Regions from separate parts of the Vibrio toranzoniae genome, predicted to be linked through region 2. Evidence: predicted binding sites of a transcription regulator. Region 2 holds the regulator's gene; each other region holds the start of a gene.
The links. The regulator PurR, encoded in region 2, represses purine synthesis genes. The targets are predictions, from matches to a motif close to TNANGNAAACGTTTNCNTNA.

Region 1 (5,662 bases), 630 kb from region 2:
GCCAAGCGTGGTCTTTTTGTATCTAGAACAAAGAGAAAATAAAGGGCTGTGACTTCAGCCCTTATTAGTATCTATTAGATTACAGTTGTAGACGCGTTATGCCGCTTTGATGTGAGTTGTGATATACGGTTGCCATGCTTGTTGGTAAAGCTCCAGAGACTGGCGTCTCAAGTTATTGATTTGTGCTGCTTCGATGTCATTGATCGGGCGTTTTTCTGCAATCGCGTGACGCTCAATACCTTGGATGATTTCATATAGTTCATGCTCAGGACCGCTTTTCACATCAGCAATTGCTTTTAAGTGAAGCTGAACTTCAGCAATGATGTTGGTTTTAGGCAAACGAACTAACAGGTTAAGGTCACGGTAGCCAGAATCAGCAGGAGACTTAAACTTGTTTTTCAATTTCACTACGTCCGCTTCACGGCTTAGTGATTCGTACACTTCAACCAAACTCTCTACGTCGTTTGCAATGATCGTTGCACGAGCTAGGTCGGTAATTCTTGTTACATCGCCATCAAGCTCAAAGTCAATCTTTTCTTGGGCGCGAGATTGAGATTTAACGCCTGCGAATAGGGCTTCTGAATTAGTAAGTAGGGCAGTACTTTTACAGATAGTTTCTAGCTCAGCTTGTGCTTGATGAGCTTTGCTGTAAAGAATGTCGAAGTCAGTGTAAGGCTGAGTCGGACGTGAGTCGAATGCTTTAATGCCGTATAGGCCACTTAGGCTATGGCGGAATACGTTAGATGAAACTTGGTTTTGCGCAGGTGTGCGCGATTGATCAGTTGAACTCGTTGAAACAGGTGCTGCTGCGAATGCAGGCGCTCGGCTCAATACTAGAAGCATTAGGGCCGTCGTACGGAGAAATACACTCATTCAAACTCCAAAATACAAGGTTACAAAAACGGATAGTCTAAAGGGGTAACCAGTAACGCATAAGAGTGAAAACAGCCTAACTAAACTCACTATGTATTAAATGGGGCTAGTTAAGGTAGAAACCAACTCTAACGTTTAATATTGCTTTAAAATGTGAACATATAGACAAATAATTCAAGCATTTGCCCCTTCTGTTTAAGAATGTTGAACTCAGTCAGTGTTTAATTTTTAGCGAGTCTAACTGGTAATTTTAAACCAAGCGAAGGTTGCTCTTACTTCTCTATACTGTACTCTTGCAGTATGACTGTTTAACATGAACGAAAGATGAATAATCCTGAATTTTGGCACAATAAATGGGCAGCCAACCAAATTGGTTTCCACCTTGAAGATGTAAATCCACTTCTGATTGAGTTTTGGGAAAAAACTAACCCTAATTACGAGAAGAGTGTGTTTGTTCCACTTTGTGGTAAAAGCGAAGATCTGATCTGGTTAGCGTCTAAGCATGAAGAGGTTCAAGGGGTTGAATTAAGCCAGATCGCGGTTCGCGCATTTTTCTCAGAGCATTTTTACACACCGACTGTGACTCAAATTAATGGCCAGCATGAGCTCTACCAGTTCGACGAACTGAGTGTTTACACGGGTGATTACTTCACAGCGCCAATTCAGCCTGTCGACATTATTTATGACCGCGCTTCTTTAGTGGCTCTGCCTGCTGAGATGCGAGTGCAGTATGTAGAGCGTTTGAAACAACTACTGAAGCCAGGTGGTAAGATTCTTCTGGTGACTCTGGATTATGATCAAAACGAGATGGCAGGGCCTCCGTTTAGCGTGCCTAAGCTAGAAATCGATCAGTTGTTTGCAGGTTATAAGATCACATTGTTGAATCAGGACATCGCAGATGATGAACATCCTAAGATTGCGAAGAAAGGTTTGTCTCGCTTCTGTGAAGAAGTGTATTTGATTGAGTCAGATGCTTAATTTCAATGGGCTTTCAAGCGAAAAGAGCGCTCAAATAAAAAGATAACACCAACAAAAAGACAGGCTCGATAGCCCGTCTTTTTTATTGTTCAGATTTTAACTCGTGATTGTTCAGAATTGAATAGCGGGTTAATAAATCACTTTTACTTTAGCAGCGCTTTTAATGGCATCTTCGATTGCTGCTTCTGTGCTGTTACGACGAGTTAACGCCACACCAAGACGACGACGACCATCAATGTCAGGTTTACCAAACAGACGAACTTGCGTTTGTGGTGTGTCTAGTGCTTCTGCAAGGCCTTCAAAGCGGATATTCGTTGAGGTGCCTTGGCCAAGGATTACCGCAGAGGCACAAGGACCATACTGAGTAATTGATTTGATCGGCATACCAGTAAAGGCACGAACGTGCAATGCAAACTCTGATGAGTCTTGAGACATCAAAGTCACCAAGCCAGTATCGTGTGGGCGAGGGGAGACTTCATTGAAGATCACATGATCGCCTTTAACGAACAGTTCAACACCAAATATACCGTGACCACCTAGTGCGTTAACCACTTGTTCTGCCGTGTATTGCGCCGCTTTCAAGGCATTGTCTGACATCACTTGTGGTTGCCATGATTCACGGTAATCACCGTCTTCTTGGCGGTGACCGATAGGCGCACAGAAGTGAACACCATCAACAGCGCGAACGGTTAACAGAGTGATCTCATAATCAAAGTCGATGAAGCCTTCAACAATCACACGACCTGCGCCAGTACGACCACCTTCTTGTGCGTAGTCCCAAGATTTCTGGATGTCTTCTTCAGTTCTGATAATGCTTTGGCCTTTGCCTGAAGAACTCATTACAGGCTTAACAACGCAAGGCATACCCACGAATTCAACAGCAGCGGCGAAGTCTTCGAAGGTGTCTGCAAAGCGGTAAGGTGAAGTGCTCAGTTTTAGCTCTTCAGCTGCAAGACGACGGATACCTTCTCGGTTCATTGTCAGTTTCGTCGCATTAGCCGTTGGAACAACATTCAAGCCTTGTGCTTCTAGCTCTACCAATTTGCTGGTGGCAATAGCTTCTATTTCTGGAACCACATAATCTGGTTTTTCGAGTTCAATGACTGCTTGCAGTGCATCGCCATCTAACATGTCTAATACATGGCTACGATGTGCAATTTGCATTGCGGGTGCATCAGCGTAACGGTCACATGCAATAACTTCCAAACCTAAACGTTGGCACTCGATAGCAACTTCTTTGCCGAGTTCACCTGAACCTAATAGAAGTACACGAGTAGCATTTTCACGAGTAGCAGTACCAAACATAGAAATTCCTTCCGACCTTATGAACGATTGATTGAAAACGGGGTGATCATACTGATTTGCATGACAAAAGCAAACGTTTGCTTTGGTTGTTCCGTTCATTACAGGCATAAAAAAAGCAGCTCCGAAAAGTAGGGCTGCTTATTTAAAATAATGTTAACCAGATGTACTTAGATTGCTAAGTAAGTCACTGGAATATCGGGGTTAATTGCTTCTAACGTAGACTGAGTATCGGCTAGGTGACTGATGCTACCATCAGCAATCTCAACTAAGGCAGCGTTTTCAATTTGTTCGAAATCGAAGCCAGCCATCTTAAGTTGAACCAAGGCTACTTGTAGCGGCGGTAGACTTGGGTTGAATGCCGCGTTTTCTGCGTAAGCACCGGTGAACATCTCACCCGTTGTCAGTTGTAGTGAAACACCACTTAGGTTCTTCGTGTAAGGTGCGTGGCTGCGGTTTAACGCTTCTAAGGCACGGACGACAAGCGGGGTCGTTTCATCTGACTGATATTCATGATTCAGTTTAGCCATTAATCCCGTTGTGATGCCTAGATCTGCTGGACCGAATGAATCTGGCAGGTATTCTTGCAGTGACATTTCATCACGTTGTGGAAGCTGAACTTTGAGCTCTTTTGCTGTCGTCAGTTCGTTCATGAATTGTCGGCAGTGTCCACAAGGGCTGAAGTTGATTGTGATATCCGAGATACCTTCTTCACCTTTCATCCAAGCATGGCTGATCGCAGATTGCTCAGCGTGTACGGTTTGGCCAAGTTGAGCTCCGGCGATTTCAAGGTTTGCACCAAAATACAAAGTACCAGACAAACCACGCACGATTGCACCAACATAGAAGTTTGAGAGCGGTACGTAAGCATAGGCTGCAGCAAAAGGAAGCAACGCAATACGCAGTTCGTCATCCGCTAATCCACTTGCTTGTAGTAGGCTGGCAAATTGTTCTGGAGAGAATGTTGCGTCAAAGTTGTCTGCTAATACGATGTCGCTTAAAAGTACTTTAATTGAAGAGGGAGCACTTTCCAGCGCCAGGGTAATACGACTGTTCATGTTGAATCCTTAATTGACCTTAGACTTTAATTTTATGCAATGTTCAGGATATTTCTGTGATTATTGTCACCATTTAAATTCCATTGTTACATTGCCTTGCATAATTAGAGTGAGGTCACAAATGAAATCGATTGCAAGATTGAAAACAACACGTGATATCGCATTTATTGTCAAAAATAAGAAGCCCAAACAGACTCTGAAATAAACAGAGTCCTGCTTGGGCTGATTTGGTTTTGAAAACACTTGTAAGCGATTAAAAGAGCTTGCAAGTGTTGTTTGGTGGAGGCTTATTGCTCGTATCTTGTCATCTGGCTAGTTAAGAATAGAGCCAAACCACGACGGAAAACACGCTAGGGGCAATGATTGAAGTGATAACCCCGCAAAGTACTAATGCCAATGAACTGAATGCGGCATCTTCTTGGTTCTTTTCTGCACAAGTCGCGGTGCCCAACGCGTGAGAAACCGTACCCATGGTTAAACCTCTGGCAACTGGGCTCTTAATGCCAATCAGGTTGTAAATAGGGTAAGCAAAAATCGCCCCGAATAGGCCGACAATCAATACCAAAATTGCCGCAATGGCTGCTTCACCACCTAAATGGCTCGATACTTCCATCGCGATAGGTGTGGTGACTGATTTACCCAATAAACTCGCAATCAAGCTTAAATCCGCTTTGAAAGCCACAGCAATTAATGCGGTTGTAGTCATCGACATCACACTGCCCAATGTGCAGGCAAAGGTAATAATACGCCAGTTAGCTCTGATTTGAGGTAACTGTTCATACAAAGGGTAAGCAAGTGCAACAACCGCAGGTTGAAGCATGTAAGTAATCCAAGTGTTGTCTGCGTAATAGGCTTCAAAGGGGACTTTGAAGAACATTAGAACTGGGATAATGATGCCAATGCTGATTAACAAAGGATTACACAGCGGAGAGTTCACTTTTTGGCTTACCCAACGAGCAAACAGAAATACCACAATAGTCAGTAGAATCCACATGACTATTTACCTCTCGAAAGTAAGCGGTCTAAGAACCAAGATAACGAAACCAAGACTATGAGCGTTCCACCAACGGCACTGGCCATGATTGGCAGTGCATTGGCGATAAGCAATTCGAAGTGATCCATTAACCCAACACTGATTGGAACGAACAACAAGATCATCAAACGAATAATCAAGCTGGCACCGGGCTGTACCCAGTGTGGAGGGACAATACCAATCACCATAGCGGAAAACAGAATCAACATGCCAAAAATACTACCGGGAATTGAGGTTTCCAAAAATTGCTGTAATGCATTTCCTGCTGTGAGAGCACCTATGATTAAGGTGAAGGAGATTAAGCAGTAAACCAGTTGGATCAATCTTTCTTTCAAAGTGTCATGTCTCTTGATAATGGAATTAGCTAGCTAACTTTTCAACGTACTGATAAACCGCCTTTAAGATCGCCATTTTCTTC
Region 2 (5,662 bases):
TTGCCATGTACCATTCGGCATTTTAACTTTTTGATTCAGCTTTAAAATTAGCTGGCGGACAACAACAGTTCTTAATAAAAGAAGGCGCTCTGGTGGTAGAGTGCCTTTTTGTTTTCTGATCAGATCACATCACGTTTACGAAGACCAAGCTTGCAAACTCATTTTAGTCAGGTAGAAAAGGTGGGGTAGGTATTCACATGACTAATGATAGGTTTGACACTATTATCACTTAAAGTTCTTGATAGCGTGATATCCTAGTCATCGCCTCGTGAAGAGGCATAGCTCCATTCCAATAATTAAAGCGATAGGTATGTCTGAGAGTTTACTATTTCATAAAACATTTACTCACCCTACGAGCGATGAGTGGGTTGTATTTGTGCATGGCGCTGGAGGCAGCTCCTCCATTTGGTTCAAGCAGATCAAAGCGTATAAACAGCATTTCAACTTGCTGCTCATTGACTTGAGAGGGCATGGTAAATCAGACAATATACTTAAAGGGCTGATTTCGAATCGTTATACCTTCAAATCAGTGACGCTTGATATTCTCAAAGTGTTAGACCATCTTAAAATCCGTTCTGCACATTTTGTTGGCATGTCTTTAGGCACGATCATAGTACGTAACGTTGCGGAGTTAGCTGCAGGGCGTGTGCGTTCAATGGTATTAGGTGGCGCTGTCACTAAGCTAAACACGCGTTCTCAAGTTTTAATCAAATTAGGTAACTTAAGTAAACACATTATTCCTTATATGTGGTTATACAGTCTTTTTGCGTATGTAGTAATGCCACAAAAAAGCCAAAAAGAGTCCCGTCATCTGTTTATCCGAGAAGCAAAGAAACTGTGCCAAAAAGAGTTTAAACGTTGGTTCATCTTAACCGCAGATGTTAATCCCCTAATGAAGTATTTCAAAGATAGAGAGTTACCCATTCCTACTCTCTATTTAATGGGAGAGCGTGATTACATGTTCATTAAGCCAGTAAAGGAAATGGTGCAAGCACATGAGTCGAGTGAACTGGTTGAAATAGCTAACTGCGGTCACGTATGCAATGTAGAAAACCCTGAAGCATTCAATCAACATTCTATCGAGTTTATCCAAAAGCAAATTCAATAATTCTCTAGGTTTATTCTCAGGGTAGATGATTAGATAGAATTGAAATAAAAACGGGAAGCTAGATTAGCTTCCCGTTTTTATTTTGAGGAGGTATCAAACCGAGCCTCTTGTCACAGTCTTGGCGTATTACTCAGGTGAGGCTGCGCCACACTGCCAACAAGAGCCAAATTGTGCTTCGTTGACTTCGTGACACTCACTACATCGCCACTCTTCATAGATGATCGAATCTTGCTGCTTTTGGTAATCATTTACAATAGTGAGAGCTTTGTTGGCCAGTTCTGGTTCATACAGCCAAACGTACGGGTCAGTATCTTCTGTAAATGGGAGTTCCCCTTTTAAACCAAACAACCCCTCACCACGGACCTCACATGCAATATTCTCACTTTCTAGCAATCCACATATGATGTGGGCTTCTGTCGGATTCGATGCAACAAAGATTTTCATGACATAGAACCTTAATCAGTTATCGGTGTTGAGCGAAATTTACCCATTAGCCATTTAGCAAAAATTGGGAACACCCCGAGCAAAGCAAATGACAACAATACTGAAGGGGAAATGATACCTGAAAGTGAGTCAATCTCCGCAAGTTGAGTTCCGGCGTTCAAGAAAACCGCCGTGCCTGGTAGCATGCCTATTTGGCTTGTAATGTAGTAACGACTGACCGACATTGGCGTTAGGCCCATCAATAGGTTGATAAGGAAAAATGGGAATACAGGAATCAGACGCAGGGAAAATAAGTAGAATGCTCCGTCTTTTTCGACCCCCTTGTTAATCGTCGTTAATTTTCCGCCAAACTTAGTTTGGACCCAGTCTCGTAATAAATAGCGACTACTTAAAAAGGCAAGCGTGGCGCCAATTGCACTTGCGAAAGATACCAGCAGCAAGCTATTCCAGAAACCAAATAGAGCAGCTCCGAGCAGGGTGACAACAGCGGCACCAGGAATTGAGAAAGCAGTAATCATTACATACGCAATAAAATAGATAGCGGCAGCTGAAATAAAGTTGCTGTCAATGTAGTCATTTAAAACAGCTTGTTGGGTCTTAGCATTTTCAAGCGTTAAGTACTGGCCGAAATTGATGCCTAACAAGACAATTGTTACGACCAACACAATACCCAATATCATTTTCTTACTCATTGATACTTCCTCTAAATTTTCAATGCATACCGATAGTATAGATAGACAGGCAAAGCATAGATTAACTTTCAGCAGATATAAAAAAAGCCGCAAGAAATGCGGCTTAGTTGTATCGATAGGTTTAAGCTAACAGCGTTAGTTAACACGATTTATAAGTTCTTCACGACGTTGCTGTGGAATTACGGACCAATGTGTACCATTAATTGCTCCTTCTAACGCCCAAAGTAGTTCAATACTGACAGAGGATGTATGTGATTCTTTAATAGCGTTAAACGCGTTTACAGAGCCAGATTCATATAAACGTTCTACGGAATCAATACCTGCTTTTTTCAACATACGTTCAGTCGCGAGTCGAAGATTCGGAAGATCTTTGAGTCGGGTCGGCTTAGCAGAAGACTGTTCAGCTTTTTCTTCTTTAGCAAAACCCAGAGACGTGGTTGCAAGCTGCAAAATTTGCTCTTGGTCTTGCCATAAGCCTTCAGGTAAAGCGAAATATTTAGTAACGACAGGGAAGCCACGCTTTTTGTAGACGTATGGTTGAAACCCTTGTTGTTCGAATTGCTTTGTTGTGCATTTGTCTGCTCGTATGTGCAGTTGGTCATTAACAACCAGAGCAAACATTGTGTCATCAGCAAAAAGACCGAATCCACCAAACATTGAGCGTGATTTTATTTTTCCTAGGGGCTCAAATAACTTCATTGAGTCCTTTAGTATCGGTTTATCCATGTTATTTATCTCGGTGTATTTGAACTACGCCACCAAATAAGCAGGTCCGAGAGATTAGCAAAATGTTGCAATAAAATTGTCAATAGGCCGTAAATTACTAAATGATTAGTAGTTACTGCATTTTGCCATCGGTAACCCCGCTACCATACCAACGAGTGGTTTAGGCCGGAAGCTTTGCGTCCCACTTTTTCAAGAGGTTTGCCCTGTGCGTGACTGATTGAATAGAATAAAGTTTTTGTTGAATGAGGCTCACACTTGTTATTTCAAAATGTGATATTGCTTCAATTAATGATCTTTGTGTTGTGCATCTAGGTTCACTTTGGTTGCTGATAAAAAAAGCGCACCTAAAGGTGCGCTTGATGAAATTAAACTCATTTTATCAATTAATTTAACGTTTTAACTGTACATCGCTCTACGATTTCAGGGTGCATTTCGAAGACACGTTTTTCATGATCTTTGTCTTTTATACGTTCTAATAAAATTTCGAAAGCATTTTTACCAACACGACGTTTCGGCTGGTGCACCGTTGTTAAAGGTGGGGAGAAGTATTCAGCCAGCTCGATGTTGTCGTAACCAATGATCGAAATATCTTCAGGAATACGAATACCTTTCTGTTGCAGGCGACTCATTAGACCTAGTGCCATCGTGTCATTAAAGCAGAATACAGCAGTCGGGCGATCTTCCATCTCAACGATTTGCTCTGCAGCAAGAACTGCCGTATCGCACTCGAAGTTGCCTTCGATGATCATGTTGTTATCGGTAGAAATCTTAGCTTCGTTGAGTGCGCGCTTGTAACCGGCAATGCGTTCAACACAGGCTGCTTTGTCTAAGTGGCCACTTAAACAGGCAATTTTAGAGTGACCGCGTTCAATCAGGTACTTGGTTGCTAGGTAGCCACCTTCTTCAGAGTTATCAATGATCTTATCAGCTTGAGAGCTCTCTGGGCCCCAGTCCATAATAACTTTAGGGATGTCAGCGTGACGGTCTAACATCACTCTTAGTTCTTCAGTTAGGTCTGAACACATAACTAAGATGCCATCTACACGTTTCTCTGCCAGCATTCGAATGTAGTCACGTTGCTTCTCATAGATACCACCTGTGTTACACAGGATCAAAGTGTAACCTTGACGGTAGCAGTAGCTCTCAACACCATCGATAACTTCAGAGAAGAATAGGTTGGTTGATTGAGTAACAAGCATGCCGATAGTGCGCGTTGTATTACACTTCAAGCTACGAGCAACAGCACTTGGTGCATAGTTCAGTTCGTCTACAGCTTTGTTTACTTTTTCTTGAGTCGCTTCTGCAACAAAACGTGTTTTGTTGATTACGTGAGAAACGGTGGTTGTCGATACGCCGGCTAAGCGAGCGACATCTTTTATCGTGGCCATGGTTTTATCCTATTAGAAGCTACTTTCCCAAAGTACGGAATAAAGTAGCCGTTAAGCTACCTAACTAAGAGCTGTAATTTGTAGGGCTCTTTGGGTACTAACGTGCTAAAAAACAAAAAACCGCTATTGAGCGGCTTGTCTTAACACCGAAATGCTCTGAACTTAAATAAGCATAGCATTTCGTGAATGTTTCATATTTTATCGTTTGCGGTCACAATTTTAGACTGACTAGAAGTTACTCGCAATAAAATTCACCCTGAAATCCGGGTGAATTGTCACATTCTATTGAATTTATTTACCTAGTCATGCAATAAGTTTAGTCACCAGCTAGATATTGAGCGTCTAAATTACAGAAGGCGAGTAACAGAGATGAGACTGAAGCGTAGAAACCGAATTCGTCAACGTCATGACATTTCACGTTGAACTTGGGTACCCAAGTAAGGAGTTGTTGCTCGATAAACTGTTGTTGAACAGAAAATGATTTTTCTAGCTCTTCTTCAAGCTCAGTTTCGTTAGAGCGAATGATCAAGTTACCAAGGAAATCGAGTTCGATAGCAATGTGGTCCGCTGGCTCTTTCAGGTCTTGGTTAACCACTAAGTTGTGTTTAGCCATGATCTCTTCCATCTCTTTTGCTGGTTTATCGTTCAATAGTCCAGTTTCGCCGATGTACATAGAAGCGTACGGAAGAGCGCCATGTTTATCTGTTTTTAAGAAAAGATCACAAAAGTCAGCAGACAGTTCCAGTTGCGCGTCTTCACGTGTTTGCAGACGGTTTAGTGCGTCAACTAAGTTATTAATCGCAGGTTCTAGTGTTTTATTTTCGCCTAAGCCAGTCAAGAAAGAACGAATCTCAACAGAGTGGTAGTGATCGAGTTCTTCTTGAGTGAGTTCTTTGGCGAATAAGCTTGATAACCACCAGTAGATTTCTGCTCTTTGTTCGTTGAACGCTTTTGTATCTTTCATTTGATTGATCCTAATATCGTCTTTCGTATACCCGGGGTATTCAGTCTAACTAACCGTGATATTTGCTCAGCGCAAAGCTACTCGTTAGTGGTAATGCCCATATTGAATTGTTATGGACGATAAATAGCAAGGTTTAAGATTGTCTTGTATCAAAAAAAATCCATGTTTATGGCTTTTATCTTCTGCACCACTAGAATTGTTACTAGTTATGAATAGAATAGTCATTGAAACTATTAAATAAGAAAAGTGGTGTAGATGAGCTATCACGTATTAGTCGTAGAAGATGATGTGGTAACCCGCAGTAAATTGGTTGGATACTTCCAGAACGAAGGTTACACAG
Region 3 (5,662 bases), 440 kb from region 2:
CACCCAGTGACTGGCATGGATCATCTGATCATGTTGATCGCCTTTGGTTTGTTAATTGGCGCACTGTCGTTTTCAACCAAGATAAAAGCTGCGTTGATTGGCGGCGGATTGGCATCTTTAGTGGTAGGGCTTATCGCAGGCCAAGCCTTAGGTTTTTCTGTAATTGTTGAGCCAGCTATTATCGCTTCTCTGTTCGTCGTCAGCCTATGTTTATGGCACGTATTCTCACCATCAACCAAGCGTGTAAACAGCGTATTGGTCGCTTCGATTGCAATGCTGTTTTTCCATGGTTACGCGCACGGCGTTGAAGCGGCGAGTAACTTAACTCAATTTGCAACCGGTATGAGCATCAGTGCTTTGGCATTAATGGTTATCGGTACGTTTGTCGGCCGCGCGATTTACTCTAAATGGATGTCGGTCGGCGTGGCTTCAGCAAGCGCACTATTACTGTTAGGTGCGTAAGCTCTCGAACTTTTCGATTCTAGAGGACAAAGAACAAGAGTATGACCACAACAGAAAATGTCGCGATTTATCGTCTGTTCCAATTGATCAGTCCGTCGTTGCCAATTGGTGGGTTCACTTACTCGCAAGGTTTAGAGATGGCGGTTGAGGCGGGGTGGGTAACGGATCGCAATAGCATGGAACAGTGGCTTAATACCATTGTCAGCTCTAGTGTCGCGACCTTGGAGTTACCTATCTTAGATCGTCTTTATCACGCGCTAGAAAAAGGTGAACTCGATGAGATTGAGCATTGGTGTAACTACTTATACTCAAGCCGTGAAACCAGTGAATTGCGAGCGGAAGAGAAGCAACGTGGACATGCCTTGAATACCTTGTTGAAGCGCTTAGATATCGATATTTCGCTGGTGGATTCCGTTGATAGTCACCCAAACCAATTGTTGGGCATGTGTATTGCTGCTCAACATTGGAACATTGATTTAGAAAGCCTCAAGCAGGGTTATCTATGGAGCTGGCTTGAGAATATTGTCACCGCAGGGGTTAAGTTGGTGCCTTTAGGACAGACCGATGGGCAGTTGGCACTGATTAATATCACCAACACGTTCCCCGAGGTGATTGAGAAAGCACGCGCTATAGAAGATTGGATGATAGGCAGTTTTTCGCCATCAATGACATTAGCGAGTTCACTGCACGAAACACAATACACGCGACTATTTCGTTCGTAGCGCTAAGCACGGACGAGGTAGCAAAAAGAATATAAGGAAGTAGACAATGGAAAGTTATAAGCAACCCCTTCGAATTGGTATCGGTGGCCCGGTTGGGTCGGGTAAAACAGCGTTGTTAGAAGTGCTGTGTAAGGCGATTCGCGACAAGATCAATATTGCAGTAGTAACCAACGACATCTACACCCAAGAAGATGCAAAGATACTGACACGAGCTGAAGCTTTAGATCCTGACCGCATCATCGGTGTGGAAACAGGCGGTTGCCCACATACTGCGATTCGTGAAGATGCGTCGATGAACCTCGCGGCAGTCGAAGAGCTGGCTAAGCTACATAAGAACCTCGATGTGGTGTTTGTAGAGAGTGGTGGTGACAACCTCAGTGCGACGTTCAGCCCTGAGTTAGCCGACCTGACTATCTATGTGATTGACGTAGCGGAAGGGGAGAAGATCCCACGTAAAGGTGGCCCGGGTATTACACGTTCTGATCTGCTGGTCATCAACAAGATCGATTTAGCGCCATACGTTGGGGCGTCACTTGAGGTGATGGAGCAAGACACACAACGTATGCGCCCTACCAAGCCATACGTGTTCACCAACCTCAAAGAGAGCCAAGGGTTAGACTTCATCATCAACTTTATTGTGACGGAAGGGATGCTGACCATGAAAGAGCATTCTACGACTGAGTAGGATTGGAATCCGTTCGTTTGTGAAGCTGGTAGATACAAAAAAGCCCTGTCGATTATCGATAGGGCTTTTTGTTTTCAATGGTTTTCAGCGTTAGAGTTGAATCTAGAGCTCGCTCTTAGCGACTCTTGTTGTGACTTGTGATTCAATCACACCATCTTCGACCTGCGTGGTGATCACTTCGCCTACTTCAACATCGTTAATGGATGACACCGTCTTGCTCGACGCTGAATGGGTAATGCTGTAGCCACGCTTTAGGGTTGCCAGTGGGCTGACGGTCTCTAACTTCTCGGCAGCCATAGCTAGCTGGTGGCGAGTTGTTAGTAACGTCTTATCCATCGCATCCAGCAGCTTTTGCTCAGAACGCTGTAAATGTAACTTCTGTACACCAAGGCGTTTCACTGGTGAGTTCAACTGAAGCAGATGCTGTTTACGTTCAATATCTTGTGCATGCTGCTTTAAGTATTGAGTCATACCACGACGCAAACGCATGTCTAAGTCATCAAGTTGCTGACTCTGCTTTTGTAGCTGGTAGCTCGGGTGCTGTTTCTCTAAGCGGTATGTCAACGTTTGAGTTGATTGCACTTGCTTGATTAACACATGTCGAATCGCACTGACCAAGCGAGCTCGTTTAGACGCGAAAATTTGTTCTTTATGACTGTTATCACGGCTCACCAATTCTGCAGCTGCTGATGGTGTTGGAGCGCGCATATCTGCGACGAAATCGGCGATAGTGACATCGATTTCGTGACCAATAGCACTGATGATTGGGATCTGACTTGCCTTAATAGTGCGAGCTACTATCTCGTTATTGAAACACCATAAGTCTTCTAACGAGCCACCGCCACGACCCACGATCAACACATCACATTCATTGCGTTCGTTAGCTCGTCCAATCGCTTGGGCGATTTGAATCGCTGCTTCTTCACCTTGAACCATGGTTGGGTAAATCACAACAGGCAATGAAGGATCGCGTCTTTTCAATACATCGAGAATATCAAACAGTGCTGCGCCCGTTTTGGAAGTAATGATACCTACACATTTAGGATGCTCTGGCAAAGTCTGTTTACTCGATTGAGCAAATAAGCCTTCAGATGCCAAATCTATCTTCAGTTTTTCGAACTCTTGCTGAAGCTTACCGTCACCCTCTGGCTGCATGCTTTCGATGATCAGCTGATAGTCACCACGTGGCTCATAAAGAGAGAGGCGAGCTTTGACTAGAACTTGATTACCATTCTGAGGCTTAAAAGTGACTCGGCGGTTATTGCCACGAAACATGGCGCACTTAACTTGAGCGCGAGAGTCTTTAAGTGTGAGGTACCAGTGACCAGAGACAGGTGCTGAGAAGTTTGAGATTTCACCAACGAGCCAGACTATTCCCATTTCATTTTCTAATAGGAGACGAACCTCGGAGTTGAGGCGAGAAACAGTAAAGATGTTTGGATTAGTCATAGAAGCACTATCTTTCCTTGAAGGAAGGTCTTTCTTGGAATCTCACAGGGCGTGAGTATGGAAGATAGCGGCAATATAATACATAGCAAGGGGGGGGATGCAAATTAAAAATACAAAAATGTGTAGCCAAGCGATTTCGTTAGCCGTATAATCCGTCCGCAATATCTAATCCAAATGCAGTTTAATTTTCCTTAATTGGCTGCCCTCATTAGGCGAAACGATGAGATTGGATTGTTTCTTTTTACTCCTATTATTGTGAGATATTGCAAATGCTAAGAATTGCCAAAGAAGCGCTGACATTCGACGACGTACTGCTAGTGCCAGCACACTCCACCGTTCTCCCTAATACAGCTGATCTTCGCACTCAGCTGACGAAGAATATTTCCCTAAACATCCCAATGATCTCTGCATCGATGGATACTGTGACAGAAGCTCGCCTAGCGATTGCACTGGCACAAGAAGGCGGAATAGGCTTCATTCATAAGAACATGTCTATTGAACAACAAGCTGAAATGGTTCGCCAGGTTAAAATTTACGAAGCAGGTGTAGTTTCTCATCCTGTTACTGTAAACCCTGACGCGACAATCGCTGATGTTGTAGCTCTTACTCAAAAACACGGCTTTGCCGGTTTCCCTGTTGTTACTGAAACAAACGAACTTGTTGGTATTATTACTGGCCGTGATGTTCGCTTTGTTACTGACCTTTCTAAGAAAGTTGAAGTAGTAATGACGCCTAAAGCTCGCCTTGCTGCTGTTAAAGAAGGTGCAACTCGTGAAGAAGTTCAAGAGAAAATGCACGAAGCGCGTGTTGAGAAAGTTCTTGTCGTAAATGATGACTTCCAACTTACTGGAATGATCACTGCAAAAGATTTCCACAAAGCAGAACGTAAACCAAACGCTTGTAAAGATGAGCGCGGCAGCCTACGTGTAGGTGCTGCTGTTGGTGCTGGTGCTGGTAACGAAGAGCGCGTAGCTGCTCTAGTGGAAGCTGGCGTAGACGTTCTACTAATCGACTCTTCACACGGTCACTCTGAAGGCGTACTTAACCGTATCCGCGAAACTCGCGCTGCCTACCCTGATCTACAAATCATTGGTGGTAACGTAGCAACGGGGGCTGGCGCTCGTGCTCTTATCGAAGCCGGTGTTAGTGCGGTTAAAGTAGGTATCGGCCCGGGTTCAATCTGTACGACTCGTATCGTTACTGGTGTTGGTGTTCCTCAAGTAACAGCAATCGCAGACGCTGCTGAAGTTGCAAACGAATACGGTATTCCAGTAATCGCAGATGGCGGTATCCGCTTCTCTGGTGATATCTGTAAAGCTATCGTTGCTGGCGCATCTTGTGTGATGGTCGGTTCAATGTTCGCTGGTACTGAAGAAGCACCGGGTGAAGTTATCCTTTACAACGGTCGTTCTTACAAGTCTTACCGTGGTATGGGTTCTCTTGGCGCCATGTCTCAAGGTTCTTCTGATCGTTATTTCCAATCTGACAACGCTGCAGACAAGCTTGTTCCAGAAGGTATTGAAGGTCGTATCGCATACAAAGGTCGTCTAAAAGAGATCGTTCACCAACAGATGGGCGGTCTACGCTCAAGCATGGGCCTAACAGGTTCTGCAACTGTTGAAGACATGCGTACTAAAGCTGAGTTTGTTCGTATCTCTGGTGCGGGCATGAAAGAATCTCACGTACACGATGTTCAAATCACGGAAGAAGCACCTAACTACCGTTTAGGTTAATAATACGTCCAAACGTTTGAATAATGTGCTGATTTAGTCGGCACATTATTTTATTTGAGGCCTGTTTTGTTTAGAGAGTGATTCTCACAAAATATCGCCCTACAGATAACCAACGAAAACGTTTGCTTTATTTCTTGAAGAGTTAATCAGAGGTGAGTAAACTCGCCTCCGTTTTATCACATAGCCAATAAGACTGCTTACAATGACTAAAAATATTCATGACCAACGTATTCTAATTCTGGACTTCGGTTCTCAATACACACAGCTAGTTGCTCGTCGTATTCGTGAGATCGGTGTTTACTGTGAACTTTGGAGCTGGGACGTAGAAGAAGCGGATATTCGTGAATTCAATCCAGACGGTATCATCCTATCTGGTGGACCTGAAAGTGTAACGGAAGAGAACTCTCCGCGCGCACCTCAGTACGTATTTGATTCAGGTGTTCCTGTATTTGGTGTGTGCTACGGCATGCAAACCATGGCAGAGCAGCTTGGTGGTAAAGTTGCAGGTTCTAACGAGCGTGAATTCGGCTACGCCGCGGTTCAGGTTACGGGTGATTCAGCATTATTTGCTAACCTTGAAGCGACGCAAGATGTTTGGATGAGCCACGGCG

Region 1: the regulator PurR is predicted to act here: its motif matches at 3,222-3,241, upstream of purT (formate-dependent phosphoribosylglycinamide formyltransferase).
Region 3: the regulator PurR is predicted to act here: its motif matches at 3,441-3,460, upstream of guaB (IMP dehydrogenase).

Annotation. Positions count from the first base shown of each region.
Region 1 covers NZ_AP025514.1:1,739,097-1,744,758, reverse strand. Annotated here, with positions in the region: gene OCU50_RS07670 (RelA/SpoT domain-containing protein) at 97-873, opposite strand; gene OCU50_RS07665 (thiopurine S-methyltransferase) at 1,198-1,851, shown strand; gene purT (formate-dependent phosphoribosylglycinamide formyltransferase) at 1,981-3,156, opposite strand; gene cdd (cytidine deaminase) at 3,324-4,211, opposite strand; gene OCU50_RS07650 (LrgB family protein) at 4,528-5,205, opposite strand; gene OCU50_RS07645 (CidA/LrgA family protein) at 5,208-5,579, opposite strand; gene sbcB (exodeoxyribonuclease I) at 5,605-5,662, opposite strand, start outside.
Region 2 covers NZ_AP025514.1:1,109,968-1,115,629, forward strand. Annotated here, with positions in the region: gene glgA (glycogen synthase GlgA) at 1-26, shown strand, start outside; gene OCU50_RS04940 (alpha/beta fold hydrolase) at 311-1,108, shown strand; gene OCU50_RS04945 (putative signal transducing protein) at 1,235-1,552, opposite strand; gene OCU50_RS04950 (TVP38/TMEM64 family protein) at 1,564-2,244, opposite strand; gene OCU50_RS04955 (TfoX/Sxy family DNA transformation protein) at 2,380-2,970, opposite strand; cyclic di-GMP riboswitch class I at 3,098-3,183, opposite strand; gene purR (HTH-type transcriptional repressor PurR) at 3,354-4,358, opposite strand; gene torD (molecular chaperone TorD) at 4,675-5,322, opposite strand; gene torR (two-component system response regulator TorR) at 5,578-5,662, shown strand, end outside.
Region 3 covers NZ_AP025514.1:668,777-674,438, forward strand. Annotated here, with positions in the region: gene OCU50_RS02955 (HupE/UreJ family protein) at 1-462, shown strand, start outside; gene OCU50_RS02960 (urease accessory protein UreF) at 504-1,184, shown strand; gene ureG (urease accessory protein UreG) at 1,231-1,869, shown strand; gene xseA (exodeoxyribonuclease VII large subunit) at 1,972-3,318, opposite strand; gene guaB (IMP dehydrogenase) at 3,588-5,051, shown strand; gene guaA (glutamine-hydrolyzing GMP synthase) at 5,254-5,662, shown strand, end outside.